Roseobacter denitrificans OCh 114: one gene and its partner. The protein of the gene in region 2 interacts with the protein of the main gene of each other region in a pairwise test. Links are inferred from orthologs where the notes say so. Each region holds a gene or a part of one and is shown on either strand. Other genes may lie near its edges.

What was found. Proteins that work in one complex are often made in the same cells at the same time.
Region 1: the proteins of clpS (region 2) and dps interact in binary tests that used the Escherichia coli proteins (3 or more experiments, as listed by UniProt). The link is inferred for Roseobacter denitrificans OCh 114 from one-to-one orthologs.

Annotation. Positions count from the first base shown.
Region 1 is NC_008386.1:84,831-91,990, reverse strand. The notes cover bases 2,664-5,549. They hold dps (DNA starvation/stationary phase protection protein Dps), read left to right. Parts: upstream 2,664-3,797; coding sequence 3,798-4,301; downstream 4,302-5,549. Other genes in these bases: RD1_RS19880 (MFS transporter), read left to right, coding at 4,644-5,549; RD1_RS19885 (GNAT family N-acetyltransferase), read left to right, coding at 4,361-4,660; RD1_RS21350 (amidohydrolase family protein), read left to right, coding at 3,233-3,682; RD1_RS19895 (amidohydrolase), read left to right, coding at 2,664-3,270. Outside these bases: RD1_RS19915 (VOC family protein), read left to right, coding at 1-185; RD1_RS19910 (alpha/beta hydrolase), read left to right, coding at 197-823; RD1_RS19905 (DUF1427 family protein), read left to right, coding at 922-1,167; RD1_RS19900 (hydrolase), read left to right, coding at 1,192-1,899; more of RD1_RS19895, read left to right, coding at 1,966-2,663; more of RD1_RS19880, read left to right, coding at 5,550-6,242; RD1_RS19875 ((2Fe-2S)-binding protein), read left to right, coding at 6,327-6,779; RD1_RS19870 (xanthine dehydrogenase family protein molybdopterin-binding subunit), read left to right, coding at 6,781-7,160.
Region 2 is NC_008209.1:1,238,882-1,246,094, reverse strand. The notes cover bases 1,910-4,848. They hold clpS (ATP-dependent Clp protease adapter ClpS), read right to left. Parts: upstream 3,581-4,848; coding sequence 3,239-3,580; downstream 1,910-3,238. Other genes in these bases: RD1_RS05900 (D-alanyl-D-alanine carboxypeptidase family protein), read left to right, coding at 3,974-4,848; RD1_RS05910 (class I SAM-dependent methyltransferase), read right to left, coding at 2,239-3,234; RD1_RS05915 (SDR family NAD(P)-dependent oxidoreductase), read right to left, coding at 1,910-2,214. Outside these bases: hemC (hydroxymethylbilane synthase), read left to right, coding at 1-286; hemF (oxygen-dependent coproporphyrinogen oxidase), read right to left, coding at 446-1,339; more of RD1_RS05915, read right to left, coding at 1,414-1,909; more of RD1_RS05900, read left to right, coding at 4,849-5,431; cbb3-type cytochrome oxidase assembly protein CcoS, read right to left, coding at 5,632-5,793; RD1_RS05890 (heavy metal translocating P-type ATPase), read right to left, coding at 5,790-7,213. UniProt on the Escherichia coli protein: Involved in the modulation of the specificity of the ClpAP-mediated ATP-dependent protein degradation.

The DNA of each region.
Region 1 (7,160 bases), on a different replicon or contig from region 2:
ACCGGGACTACTTCTGGGCGATTTATTTCCAGACCCCCGGCGGTGTGCTGTTCGAAATTGCCACCAATGAACCCGGCTTTGATCGCGACGAAGACACCGCAAACCTCGGTCAGGCGCTGATGCTGCCGGATCGCTACAAACCCTACCGCGACAAGATAGAGCCGCGGCTGCCTGAACTTTCGTAAGGAGACCTGTAATGTCGACAGATACCTATACCGCTTTGACAAAAGTGCCGGAAGGCGATGCGCCGCTGGTGTTTGCCTTCCATGGCACCGGCGGGGATGAGCAGCAGTTCTTTGGACTGGCGCAAGAATTGCTGCCTGGCGCAGGCGTTGTCTCGCCGCGTGGGGATGTGTCGGAAATGGGCGCGGCCCGGTTTTTCCGGCGCACTGGCGAAGGCGTGTATGACATGAATGATTTAACGCGGGCGACGGATAAGATGGCGGGTTTTGTCGAGGCGTGGAAAGCCAAGCATCCGGGTCGCCCTGTCTTTGGGTTTGGGTATTCGAACGGTGCCAATATCTTGGCATCAACGATGATGGCGCGCCCCGACCTGTTCGACCGGATCGCCCTGCTGCACCCGTTGATCCCGTGGTCGCCGGATCCTGCGCAAGGTCTGGCAGGCAAGCAGGTGCTTGTGACCGCTGGCCGGAATGACCCCATTGGGCCGTGGCCTCTGACAGAGCGTCTCATCAAGTGGGTGGAAGCACAAGGCGCGACCGTGAGCACCGTGGTTCACGCGGGCGGTCACGAGCTGCGTGCAGAAGAGATCGACGCGTTGCGTCCGTTTTTTGAACACACATCGGTACCGCTCAACGCCTGACAATTGGAAAGTGAAAAGATCGAGGCTGAATGTGGAATCGGCTGCGATATCAGAGTGGTAAACACTAATTTGACAAAGTGTCGCAGGAGGAATTGAACGTGTCTTGGCAACCCTATGCAATCTCACTCGTGGTCGGACTCGGAGTAGGTGTGATCTACGGTCTTTTGACCGTGCGATCACCTGCCCCTCCTATCATCGCGTTGCTCGGCCTTTTAGGCATGCTCGCGGGCGAGGCGACAGTCCAATGGTTGCGCGGCCATTCCAGTGCTGTGGCCGACGCCCTGCACCTCAAATCCTTCTCCGTGGCCACCCGCCATGACGAAGACGAGAACCCCAAATCCTAACCCCAACTCTCGGAGACCAAAACTATGTCCAAAACCGAACTTCTCACCCCTGAAAACAGCCAGGTGATTTTTATCGATCACCAGCCGCAGATGGCGTTCGCCGTGAATTCCATCGACGGTCAGACGCTGAAGAACAACACAGTAGCGTTGGCAAAATCTGCAAAAGCCTTTGGCATTCCGACCCACATCACTACCGTGGAAACGGAAGCTTTCTCGGGCAACACCTACCCCGAATTGCTTGATGTCTTCCCGGAGGCCCCACTGCTGGAGCGATCCTCGATGAACTCTTGGGACGACCAGAAGGTCCGCGATGCGCTGGCCAAAGGTGCCGCCGAGGGCCGCAAAAAGATCATTGTATCCGGCCTTTGGACCGAGGTGTGCAACACCACATTCGCGTTGAGTGTTCTGAATGACACCGACTACGAGATCTACATGGTGTCCGACGCGTCCGGTGGCACCACGAAAGAGGCGCACCAGAACGCAATGGACCGCATGGTGCAGGCCGGTGCCGTCCCGGTGACCTGGCAGCAGGTGCTGCTGGAATGGCAACGCGACTGGGCGCGCCGCGATACCTATGACGCGGTCATGGAAATCGTGCGCGAACACTCGGGCGGCTACGGCATGGGCGTCGATTACGCCTACACCATGGTCCATAAGGCACCTTCGCGCAGCAAGCACTCGGGCGAAACGCTGGCCCCTGTGCCCGCAGACAAGCCTCTGGCTGCCGAATAGACCCAACGCCGCGCCCCCCGACACAGGGGCGCGGCCCCCCTTCCCTATTGCAAGACGGAGGCTGCCATGGCCGATACCATTCTTTTCAACGGCAAGATCATGACGATGGACCCGGACCACCCCGAGGCGAGCGCCGTCGCCATGCAAGACGGGCTTATCCTGGAGGTCGGGTCGGACGCGGACATCCTGCGCCTAAAATCCGCCGACACCGATGTCATCGACCTGGGCGGTCAGCGCGTGATCCCCGGCCTGATTGACAGCCACACGCATATCATCCGCCAAGGCAACAACTTCGCCATGGAACTGCGTTGGGACCACGTGCCCTCGCTCGCCGATGGATTGCGGATGCTCAAGGCGCAGGCCGAGCGGACGCCCGCGGGTCAGTGGATCCGCGTTGTGGGCGGCTGGTCTGCGGACCAGTTTGCCGAGAAGCGCCTGCCCACCATTGATGAGATCAACGCCGTCGCACCCGAGGTGCCCGTGTACGTGCTGCACCTCTATGACCGCGCGTGGCTGAACAAGGCCGCTCTGCGCGCGCTTGGCATCGACAAGCACTACTATGAGCCGTTTGTTTCGGGCCGGTTGGAGCGTGACGATCAGGGCAACCCCACAGGGCTGGCCATGGCGCGCCCCAACGCGCAGCCGCTCTATGCGCTGCTCGATATGGCGCCCAAGCTGGACTTTGAGCAGCAGGTCACCTCGACCAAGCACTACTTCCGCGCGCTCAACGGCCTTGGCCTGACCTCGGCGCTGGATTGTGCGGGCGGGTTCCTGAACTACCCGGACGATTACGGCGTCCTGACCGAGTTGAACAAACGCGGCGAGCAAAGCGTGCGCATCGGCTATCAGCTGTTCGCGCAACGCCCCACGCTTGAGTTGGACGACTTCAAACGCTGGAACGACATCGTGAAACCGGATGAGGGTGATGACTACCTCAAATGCGTCGGCGCAGGTGAAATGCTTGTGGCCTCGGCCTATGATTTTGAGGACTTCAGCTACCCCCGCCCCGACCTGCCCAAACGGATGGAGGGCGATCTGCGCCCTGTACTGGAGTACCTATTCGAGAACCGCTGGCCGATCCGTTTCCATTGCACCTATGAGGAAAGCGCGCACCGTTTGCTGAAGGTCGTCGAAGAGGTCGGCCGCGACAAGGGCCTGGAGGAGTTGAACTGGATCTTTGACCACGGCGAGACCGTGTCTGAGGCCACGATGGAATGGGTCGCGCGTCTGGGCGGTGGCATCAGCTATCAAAACCGGATCGCATTCCAGACCACCGCCTACCGCGACCGCTACGGCGAGGCGGCGCTGAACGACGTCATGCCCGTCAAAAAAGATGATGGCCTCTGGCGTGCCGCTGGCGGCGGGCACTGATGCGACGCGCGTGTCGTCCTATAACCCTTGGCTCGCGATCCACTGGGCCGTGTCCGGCAAGGGGCGCGGGGGCGATGTCATCTGGCAGGCCGCCAACCGTCTGAGCCGCGAAGAGGCCTTGCGTCACTGGACGTCAGCGGGCGCGTGGTTCAGCCGCGAACAGGGCAAGAAAGGTCAGATCAAAGCGGGGCAATTCGCAGACCTCGCCGTGCTCGACCGCGACTACTTTGCGGTGCCAGAGGATGAGATCATCAACCTTGAGGCGGATCTGACCTTCACAGGCGGCAAGGTTGTGCACGCCAAAGGGCCCTTCGCAAGCCATGCCCCGGCAGACTTGCCCGGCCTGCCCGATTGGTCGCCTGTCCCGATGTTTGGCGCGCCAGGTGCACCAAAGCCGAGCCTCGTGTCATAGGCGGCTGAATAGCCTAACGCGGAAAGGCGGTTGCGAACGCCGTTATCGCCTTTCCGTTTCAACACCAAACCGCCCGCGATCAAGCGCTATTTACCGTTCGGGCAAGGAGTTTTCGATGAGACACACACGCCTCAAACTCGCTGACAACACGCGCAAGACCGCGATAGATCTGTTGCAAAGAACGCTGGCCGACGCCATTGATCTGCGCCTTGCCGTGAAACAGGCGCATTGGACCATCAGGGATCCACGCTTTCAGCAGCTCCATGAGTTCTTTGATAGCCTTGTGGAACCGCTCGATGAAGAAATCGACACCATGGCCGAGCGTATCGCAACGCTTGGCGGGGTGCCTGATGGCCGTGCGATTGCCGTTGGCCAATCAAGCCGTCTGGACCCCTATGGAACGGACGTGGTGTCCGGTGACGACCATCTGGAGGCGCTCGCTGATCGCTTCGCCACCTTGGGCAACCATGTGCGCGAGAGTATCGACCTCGCGGATGAGGCCGGTGACGCGGACACGGCAGATATCTTCACCTCCGCATCCCGGTATCTGGATAAAACGGTGTGGTTCCTTGAGGCACATCTGTCCAACGACGCCAGCGGGCTCAAAGCGGCGTCGTGACACCGAACTGTTCATGCACCCTAGTCATCTGACAGCCAAATCAACCTTAAGGAAATTACATGTCTGATATTGAGATTACCCGCACAGATACCGATAGCAAAGCCCGCTACGGCGCCACGATTGCTGGTGTGGAGGGTGAAGGTGAGCTGACGATTTCAAAGGTGTCGGACAGTCTGATCATCGCGGATCATACGGGCGTGCCGGACAGTATGCGCGGCATGGGCGTTGCAGGTGCATTGGTGGACCGATTGCTCGCTGATGCGCGCGCCGCCGGCCAACGGATCGTGCCGCTGTGTCCGTTCGTGCGCGCCTATGCGCAAAAGCACCGGGAGGAGGTCGCAGATGTCATCCAGTGGTAGCACAGTAGAGGCACCTTCTCCGGGGGCGTTTTCGTCCTTCGGCCACATGGCGTTTGCGCTTTTGTGGACGGCGACTCTGATCTCGAATGTCGGCACCTGGATGCACGATGTGGGCGCTGGCTGGCTCATGACAACGCTCAACTCCAGCCCTTCTGTTGTCACGCTGGTGCAGGCGGCTACGACACTGCCGGTCTTTCTGTTTGCACTTTTTGCAGGCGCTCTAGCCGACCGGCTGGACAAGCGGCGCATGCTGATCACGATCAATATTTTGCTGACGATTGTTATCTCAACACTCACGGTTCTCGTGTGGCTTGAGATGATGACCCCGCTGCTGCTGATCCTGTTCACGCTGGCCATCGGAACGGGCGCTGCATTCATGGCCCCGGCTTGGCAGGCCATCGTGCCGCAGTTGGTCCCACGGGAAAAACTGAAGCCCGCGATCGCGCTCAACTCGATGGGCATCAATATCAGCCGTGCCATCGGCCCCGCACTGGCAGGCATCCTGATTGCGAGCGTCGGCCTTGCCGCACCCTTTGCGCTGAACGCAGTCAGTCATCTCGTCATCATCGTGGCGCTCTTGCTGTGGAAGCCGGAACCTACAACGGGGACAAAATATCATGGACCGATCCTCGGGGACATGGCCACTGGTCTGCGCCATGTCCGAAACAATGAAGCTCTGAAAGCGACCGCTATCCGTGCGGGAGCGTTCTTCATCTTTGCGTCTGCCTACTGGTCGCTTTTGCCTCTGATCGCGCGACAGGCCGAAGGTGGCGGATCACAGCTTTACGGCACCCTTGTGGCCCTGATCGGCGGTGGTGCTGTGACCGGTGCGCTGCTCTTGCCGCGCCTTCAAAAGCGGTTGGACTCTGATATGGCCGTGCGGGCGGGCACGCTTGGAACTATCGCAGCCCTTTTGATTATGGCGCTTTCCGCAACGCCTGTCGCGTTGATGGCAGCCGCGTTTCTTGGTGGGTTCTCATGGATCACGGTCCTGACCTCCTTCAACGTGTCTGCGCAGATGGCGCTGCCCAACTGGGTGCGCGCAAGGGGTCTCGCGGTGTTTCTGATGGTGTTCTTTGGCTCAATGGCCGCGGGTTCGATCATTTGGGGCCAAGTCGCGACTGCGACATCTATCCCTGTCGCCTTAATGATTGCAGCGGCCGGTTTGGCACTCGGTATTCTGGTCACGCGTGGCTTCAAAGTGGGGCAAGCAGAGAACGCTGATCTAACACCATCAGCTCTTTGGCCCTCCGCCCCTGTCCTGAGTGACGGCCAGTACCCAGATCAACGCGCCATGGTGATGGTGGAGTACCAGGTCAATGCCGACCGCAAAGCCGATTTCCTCGCAGCCCTTCACGCGTTCTCAAAAGAGCGGCTGCGCGACGGGGCGACGCAGTGGTTTGTTCATGAAAGTGTCGAAACGCCCGGGCTATGGATCGAGAGCTTCCTGCTGCCCAGTTGGTCGGAACATCTTGAACAGCACCAGCGTGTCACGCGTGACGATGCAGATGTGCAGGATCGTCTCCGCGCCTTTGATACGCGCGAAACTGGGCCCGTTGTCCGGCACTACATATCGCCTTGACGAGGCGTTTTAGGGGTCCAGCGATCCACATCTAAAAGTTGAACCAAAAATAACCGCAACCAATGCCAAAGGAGGAATTCGAAGATGATAAACTTCACGCTGAACGGCCGCTCGGTCGAGGTGGATAATCCAGAGGACGAGTTGTTGTTGCTTGTCATTCGTGATGAGCTCGGCCTGAAAGGGACCAAATATGGGTGCGGGGCCGCGATGTGCGGAGCCTGTACCGTGCATGTGGACGGAGAGCCCGAATTTTCATGTCAGTTGTCTGTCGGGGATGTGGCAGGATACGAGGTCACTACCATCGAAGGCTTGTCCGAGGATGCCAGCCACCCGCTGCAAAAGGCATGGATTGACCAACAGGTACCGCAATGCGGCTACTGCCAGTCCGGTCAGATCATGCGCGCAGCAGCCCTTTTGTCTGAGAACCCCGATCCTTCCCGCGCCGAGATCGCCGAATACATGGCGCCGAACCTGTGCCGCTGCGGCACTTATAACCGCATCTTCAAGGCGGTCGAACAAGCCGCTCAGGAGGTGTGAGATGACCACGACATCAAATCTATCGCGCCGTAGTGTCCTCAAAGGAGGTGCCGGTCTTTTCTTCGCGGTCGGCGCGGGCGGGGTGTCGGCTGTCAGCGCGCTGGCTCAGGCAAATACCGGGCTGGCCGTGAACCCATGGCTGAGCATTGCCTCCGACGGTGTCATCAAAATCGTGTTCCCCTCCACCGAGATGGGGCAAAGCAGCTATAGCACTTTGCCACAGATCCTTGCCGAAGAGCTTGACGCAAACTGGGACGATGTGGTGATCGAGCAATTGAATGCGGATGATCGCACCTTTGGAAACCCGTTGTTCGGCGGCGTGCTTTACACAGCGGGCAGTACCGGTGTTCAGAGCTACTACGATCCGATGCGCCGGGCAGG
Region 2 (7,213 bases):
GGCAGAGTTGCTGAGCGCGATCCATGATGGCCCTACCGGTCAGCGGCTCGCGGCCGAACGCAATTTCCTGCTGACGCTGGATGGTTCCTGCGAGACACCGATTGCGGGGCTGGCAGAGCTTTCGGGCGATCATCTGCGGCTGCGCGGTGAAGTGCTTCGCCCGGATGGGTCCGAAGCGCTCAACGGTGAACGCTCAGGTCCGATATCGGATGGCGCGGCCATGGGGCGCGATCTTGCCGAAAAACTGCTCAAGCGCGCCGGACCCAGCTTTTTCGACTGGCACTAGATCGTCTCACGAAACACCCGAAACATCACTTAGCGCTTTGAGATCTTTCATTTCAGGCAGCGTTACGTGGTTAGGATTTTTGGAATGACGCTTTAGCCCATGTATCTCACTCCCCGGCGCGATCCCTAAAGGGCATCGCGCCGGGGCAGTTTCACTGCATCACACCCATTTTGCCAAGGGCGGCAGGCTCATCAATACGGCATTCGCGTCGTGGCCTGTCTCCAATCCAAACTTGGTACCACGATCATAAACCAGGTTGTATTCGGCATAGAGGCCGCGATGCACCAGTTGCGCATCCTTGTCCGCGTCCGTCCAGTCTTGCGTCCGACGTTTGCGCACCAGTGGCACATAGGCAGGTAGGAACGCGCGCCCGATGTCCTGGGTCAGGGCAAAGTCCCGTTCCCAATCGTTCGTGCAGTGATCATCCATGAAAATCCCGCCCACGCCGCGCGCCCGATTGCGGTGCGGGATATAGAAATACTCATCCGCCCATTCTTTCAGCCGCGGGTAGAGCTCTGCCCCATGTGGGTCCAGTTTTTCCTGTTGCTGGGCGTGAAAATGGGCGGTGTCCTCGTCGTATTCGATGCAAGGGTTCAAATCGGAGCCACCCCCGAACCACCACGCATGGGGCGTCCAGAACATCCGCGTGTTCATATGTACCGCAGGCACATGCGGATTTTGCATATGCGCGACAAGGCTGATGCCAGAGGCCCAGAAGCGCGGATCATCCTTCATCCCCGGAATGCCCTTGCGCGCCGCCATCGCGGATTGCGCGCGGGTGCCAAGGGTGCCGTAGACGGTGGATATATTCACGCCGACCTTCTCGAACACACGACCGCCGCGCATCACGCTCATCAAACCACCACCGGCGTCAGAACCATCATCGCTCTGGCGTTTGGTTTCACTTACATCGAAAACGGCCGCCTCTCCATCGCTGAGAGGGCCTGTCGCGTGATCCCGCTCCAGCTCTTCAAAAGCTGCTACGATCTGATCGCGCAGGTCACGAAACCAGGCAGAGGCGCGTGTTTTTTCCGTATCGTAGTCTGTGGTCATAGTGCAGCCTAATGTGTCAGTTTATCCTGACACCATCTCTAAACCGCTTTTCCACGGCATTCCAAGCGCAATTGTCAGTGCGCCGGCACCGCGACCGCATCCAGCAGGCTGCGCCCGCCGTCGACCGTCATGACTTCCCCGGTCATGAAGCTTGAACTCTCTGCCGCAAGAAACTGGACAGCATCAGACAGTTCAGCCGGGCCCGCAATGCGCGCCAGCGGCGTTTGATTGCGAATTTCATCGCGCCACTCACTATGTTCGCTCATCGAGGTTTTCAGCGATGCACTCATCACCGACCCGAAGGCGATGGCATTCACGCGGATGCGCTCAGGCGCCAGAACCAGCGCCATGGAGCGGGTCATCTGCTCAAGCGCGGCAGAGGCGATGGAATAGCCCATCAACTCCGGGCGCGTGGTGCGGGCGGTAATTGAACTGAGATTGATGATTGATCCACATTGACCCTCTGGCTGGTCAACCCCCTGCTTTATCATCCTTTTCGCGACCTGTTGTGTCAGATGCAGTGCTGTCATAAGGTTCTGTTCCAGCAAAATCGAAACCGATGTGTCCTCAAAGTCCAGCGCATCCGTTTCAAGCACCTGCCGCGATGCGTTGACCAGAATATCGACCCGGTCAAAGCTATCAATCGTCGCCGAAACCAGATTGGCGATTGTCAGACGCTGGCGCAAATCACCGCCGAAGTAACGCAGATTACTGTCTTCGGACAGATCGCCCCACTCTTCGGCGAGCCTCCTTTCGTCGATATCGGCACACATCACATTCGCGCCACGATCTGCAAATTGCCGGGCGATCGCCAAACCGATGCCGTTCGCCGCGCCTGTTACGATCGCCGTTTTGCCACTGATGGAAAAAGACATGAGTCTCCTTTCGGGATAGCCAGCCTAGCGCCGGACCTGTCGTTTGGGGCGCGCTGCATGGAACAGTTTAAAGCGCGTATCACCACCAATTTCAAAGCAATTTGCAAAGCTGTCTTGCAGGCATTGCTCGTAGGGCAAATGACGGTTTGCCACCATCCAGAGCTGCCCCTGCGGCTTGAGCATCGCCGCCGCTGCCCGCACAAACGCCTGCCCCAATGCGGGATCAGCCGTGCGGGATGTATGAAACGGCGGGTTCATCACCACGGCATCCACTTTGCGCCCGGGCGTCCACGCGGTGGCATCGGCCCAGTGGAAGACAGCGCGCGGGTCAGTGACATTTCGCCGTGCGCATTCGAGCGCCATATGCTCCGCCTCCACGAGGTGCACCGCTTCGACATCCGCACGGGTCAAGATATGGGCAGACAAAAACCCCCACCCCGCGCCAAGGTCAGCAACCTCATGCCCCAGTTTATCCGGCAGCGCATCCACCAGCAGGGCGGAGGCCGGATCAATCGCATCCGCCGAAAAAACACCAGGCGCGGTCCAGAACCCACCCTCGGTCAAGGCCGGCCCATCCCGCCAGTCTTCAAAAAGTTCCGCATCCGGTGCCATACACCAGAAAAGCTTGCCATGGGCCTTGGAGATCGGCGCGGAAACCTCCACACGCTTGCGCATGTCCCGCAGAATGCTGTCGATACCGTCGGTTTTTTGACCGTCAATGATGACCATTTCCGCGCCCGGCGCCATAGCTTGCGCAATCAAGGCGCGCGCATCTTTCTTGGCGCGCGGCAGACAGATGATGGTGGTGGCATGTGATCCGCCAAACTCCGCCTCACAGGGGTATCCGCGCGCTTTCCACGCCTCATGGGCCGGTTTGAATCCCTCGACAATGCACGTCCGATCACGCGGCAGTTCCATAAGTCGCGCGTCAAGCGGCGGCTTAACAACCGTGATTTGGCCGGCGTCAGGCAGCACCAGACCACCCTCGCTCAGCGCCAGCACCAGACGGGCGTCGATCACCTGCTTACTCTTCTTTTTCCATTGTGCACTGCAGCGGATGCTGGTGGCGACGCGCAAAATCCATCACTTGCGCGACTTTCGTTTCGGCGATTTCGTGACTGAAGACACCCACGACCGCGACGCCTTTTTTATGCACCGTCAGCATGATCTCGAACGCCTGCGCATGATTGAGACCAAAGAAACGCTCAAGCACATGCACCACAAACTCCATGGGCGTGAAATCATCGTTCAACAACAAAACCTTGTAAAGCGGCGGGCGCTTCGTTTTCGGTTTCGTTGCGGTCAGGATGGAGGTATCCCCATCATCTTCCGAACGGTCAGACATCATGTGTAAATCTCGGTGCATTGCTGCTCCTGATATTGGCGGGTGTGGTGAGTCCTTGAACAGGTTATATAACTTGTCTGCGCGTTTAGAAAAGGGGCAAGGCCGAGTGGAAAATTCCGCCCATTGCCAAGGTCGATGTGACTGCGGCGCGCATCGGCGCTACACGATCCGGGAAATCGCACCGCTGTGCCGGTGACTCAACGGCTGCGCAGCGATTTTGGGCAGAATTGCGCTCGCCTTTGACGAAACCGGCTGATGCCTGCGCTTAATTTGCATCAAGTTTAAGCTTCATCGAAGCTTAACACATTCTCTTTAATTCAATGGTTTATTGAAACCAAAAGCTGTGTTAGCGTCAGCGCCAATAAAGTCAGCCGAAAAAATTCGGCGACATGAGGCAGAAAAAAGGCGGTTATCATGAAGGTTCGGCGCACCTGGCCGGCCCGGTATGGGCTATATGCATTCGCGGTACTGTGGATGCTCGTTATCTTACCTCTCACCGCAGCAGCCGCCCCCTATGCGGCGTTTGTGATGGATGCGCGGACGGGCGAGGTTTTACATTCCCGCAACGCAGATACGCGTTTGCACCCTGCATCCTTGACCAAGATGATGACGCTCTACATCGCTTTTCAAGCTGTTGAAAACGGGGAGATTTCGCTTGATACCAAGGTCAAGATTTCCCGCTTTGCCGCTGCGGAACCTCCTTCAAAACTGGGGCTGAAATCAGGCCAGCGCATCGCCTTTCGCTACCTGATACGGGCCGCTGCGATCAAATCCGCCAATGATGCGGCGACCGCCATCGGTGAAGCACTCGAAGGCTCAGAGGCGGCCTTTGCGCGGCGCATGAACCGAACCGCGAAAGAACTGGGGATGACCCGCACAACGTTCAAGAACGCGCATGGTCTGACGGAAAGTGGGCATATGTCCACCGCGCGCGATATGTCGCTATTGGGGCGTCATGTGCTTTATGATTACCCCGAATATTACAATCTGTTTTCTCGTCGGTCGACCCATGCCGGGGTCAGGGATGTTGCAAACACGAACCGCCGCCTTCTGGCAGCCTACCGCGGAGCGGATGGTATCAAAACAGGATACACGCGTGCGGCGGGCTTCAATCTCGTTGCCTCCGCCGAGCGTGGTCAGGAACGCATTATTGCAACCGTTTTCGGCGGCACCTCGACAATTGCGCGCAACAAGCGGGTTGCGGAGCTGCTCGACATGGGCTTCAAACGCGCGCCAAGCAGGGCAACCGTGCGCAAGCCCAAAAAGCCGTCCTATTTTGCGACACGACATCAGGGGACACGGGACGCGACGATCATGACGGCCAGTTTGCGCCCACAGATCCGGCCGCTTGTCGCTGCGGTGGAAAGCCCGGTCAATGCGGAGGACATAATCGCCGCAGTTGAGCAGGCAAAGACGTCGACAGCAAGCATCGCAAGCACCACGGGAATACTGAACAGCGATATCAAATCGGCCCTGATCGAAGCACAGGAAACCCCGTCAACAGGTTCTGCGGTCCCGATCGGCGGGGTCGCACCCGTGTCGATCAGGCCTGCCATGCGCCCCACGGACCTGATCAACGCCTCGCTGGACCAGTCAGCGGAAACCGAAGTCGTCACACGACTGTCGACATCAGGCGGGCGGCAATGGGGTGTGAATGTCGGGCAGTTTGGCAGCCGATATCTTGCCGAACGCGCGTTGTTGACGACCGCGCTCACAGAGATGGAGACGCTGGATGGCACATTGCGCAAGGTTGTGCGGCGGTCGAGTGGGTTTGACGCCAACTTCCTCGGTATGACCGAAGACTCCGCAGATCTTGCATGCCGTCGCCTTCAGGCGCGCAACATCACATGCAAAACGGTGGGGCCATCCTGAGCCCTTGGCAAACCGCTTGTCACCTCCCGGCGCAAAACTGCGGCGGGCAACCACGGGTTATGATCGGCACAAAACCCTTCGTGACGATTTTAAAAAGCTAAAGCGTCATACGGAAAAACTGAATCACATAACGCTGCCTGAAATCAAGAATTTCAACGCGCTACATGATACGTGATGTTTCAGGTATTCCGTCAGACGCTCTAATCGCTTTTCGGCTTATCGTCCCATTCATCACTTAGAATGCGGCGGCTGTCACCTTCGGGGTCTTCGTATTGACGGCTGCGCAACGTATATAAGAACCCGGCCAGCCCAAGGCCTCCGAGTATCAGGGAAATGGGGATCAGATATGCCAGGACGTTCATCCGCGCCCCCTGATCCGCAGAGCATTGACCGATACCGTTAGCGACGACGTCGACATCGCCAAGGCCGCGATCAGCGGCGTGGCCAGACCGGCGACAGCAAGCGGCACCGCGACGATGTTGTACACCGTTGCGATTTGAAAGTTCTCCCGGATGCGCTTGGTTGCCAGCCGCGCCGTTGCAACCGCATCGGCCACGGGCATCAGATCCTGACCGAGCAGCACGATATCAGAGGCAGCGCGTGCTGCATCCAGAGCCTGCGCCGGACTGATTGACACATGTGCCGCCGCCAAAGCGCCGGTATCATTCAAACCATCGCCGATCATCAAGACCCGTTGGCCCTCATCGGTCAGGCGCTGGACGAATGCAACCTTGTCAGCGGGCAGCATTTCGGCTGCAAAATCCGGCATTCCCAGATGTGCCGCCGTTTGGGCAACAGGTGCCTGACGATCGCCAGACAGCAAGATTACCCGCATTCCCTGCCGTTTCAGCGCAGCCATCAGATCAGCGGCACCGGGGCGGGGACGGTCTTCGAACCGCAGGATGATCGGCGCGCCCTCGCCGGTATCCAATGCCGTGCACAAACCATCGGTTTCAACCAGCGCCCCGATCCACTCAGGACGTCCCAGACGAACAGGCCTGTCCGCATAATGCGCTTGCGTGCCAAATCCCGGTTGCTCCGTCAGATTTGAAAGCGCGATCTCAGCCGTATCATCATCCTGCGCAGCGGTCACGATTGCCTGCGCCAGAGGGTGTGATGATCCCCGCGCCAGCGCATAGGCCAGCGATTGTTGATCCTGCGTCAGATCATGCCAATTCGTGGCGCGCGGCATGCCCAGCGTCACCGTGCCGGTTTTGTCAAAGACGACCGTATCCACCTCTGCCAGACGTTCGAGAGCGGTGGCATTCTTGATCAGGAGACCCTTTCGAAACAGCCGCCCGGATGCCGCAGTTGTAACTGCCGGCACCGCAAGACCGAGCGCGCAGGGGCAGGTGATAATCAGTACCGCTGCCGCAATATTCAGTGACACACGCATGTCGCCCGACCACAAGAGCCAGCCCAGAAATGCGAGGGCGGACAGGATATGAACCCCCGGCGCATAAAGCTTGGCGGCGCGATCCGCCAGTGATGTGTAGCGGGACCGCCCGCTTTCGGCGACGGCGACAAGGGCGGCGAGTTGGTGCAGGGATGTGTCCGTGCCCACCGCTGTGGCCTCAAGTGTCAATGGCCCTGTCAGGTTCACCTCGCCTGTGCTCATCGGGTCACCGACCGTGCGCATGACCGGCATTGCCTCACCGGTCAGGGCAGAGCGGTCGACCTCGGATGTGCCGTCAATCACAACGCCATCCACGGGCGCGCGCGCACCGGGGCGCACCAGCACATGATCCCCGAGACGCAGCGCGCTCACGGCAATTTCGCTGG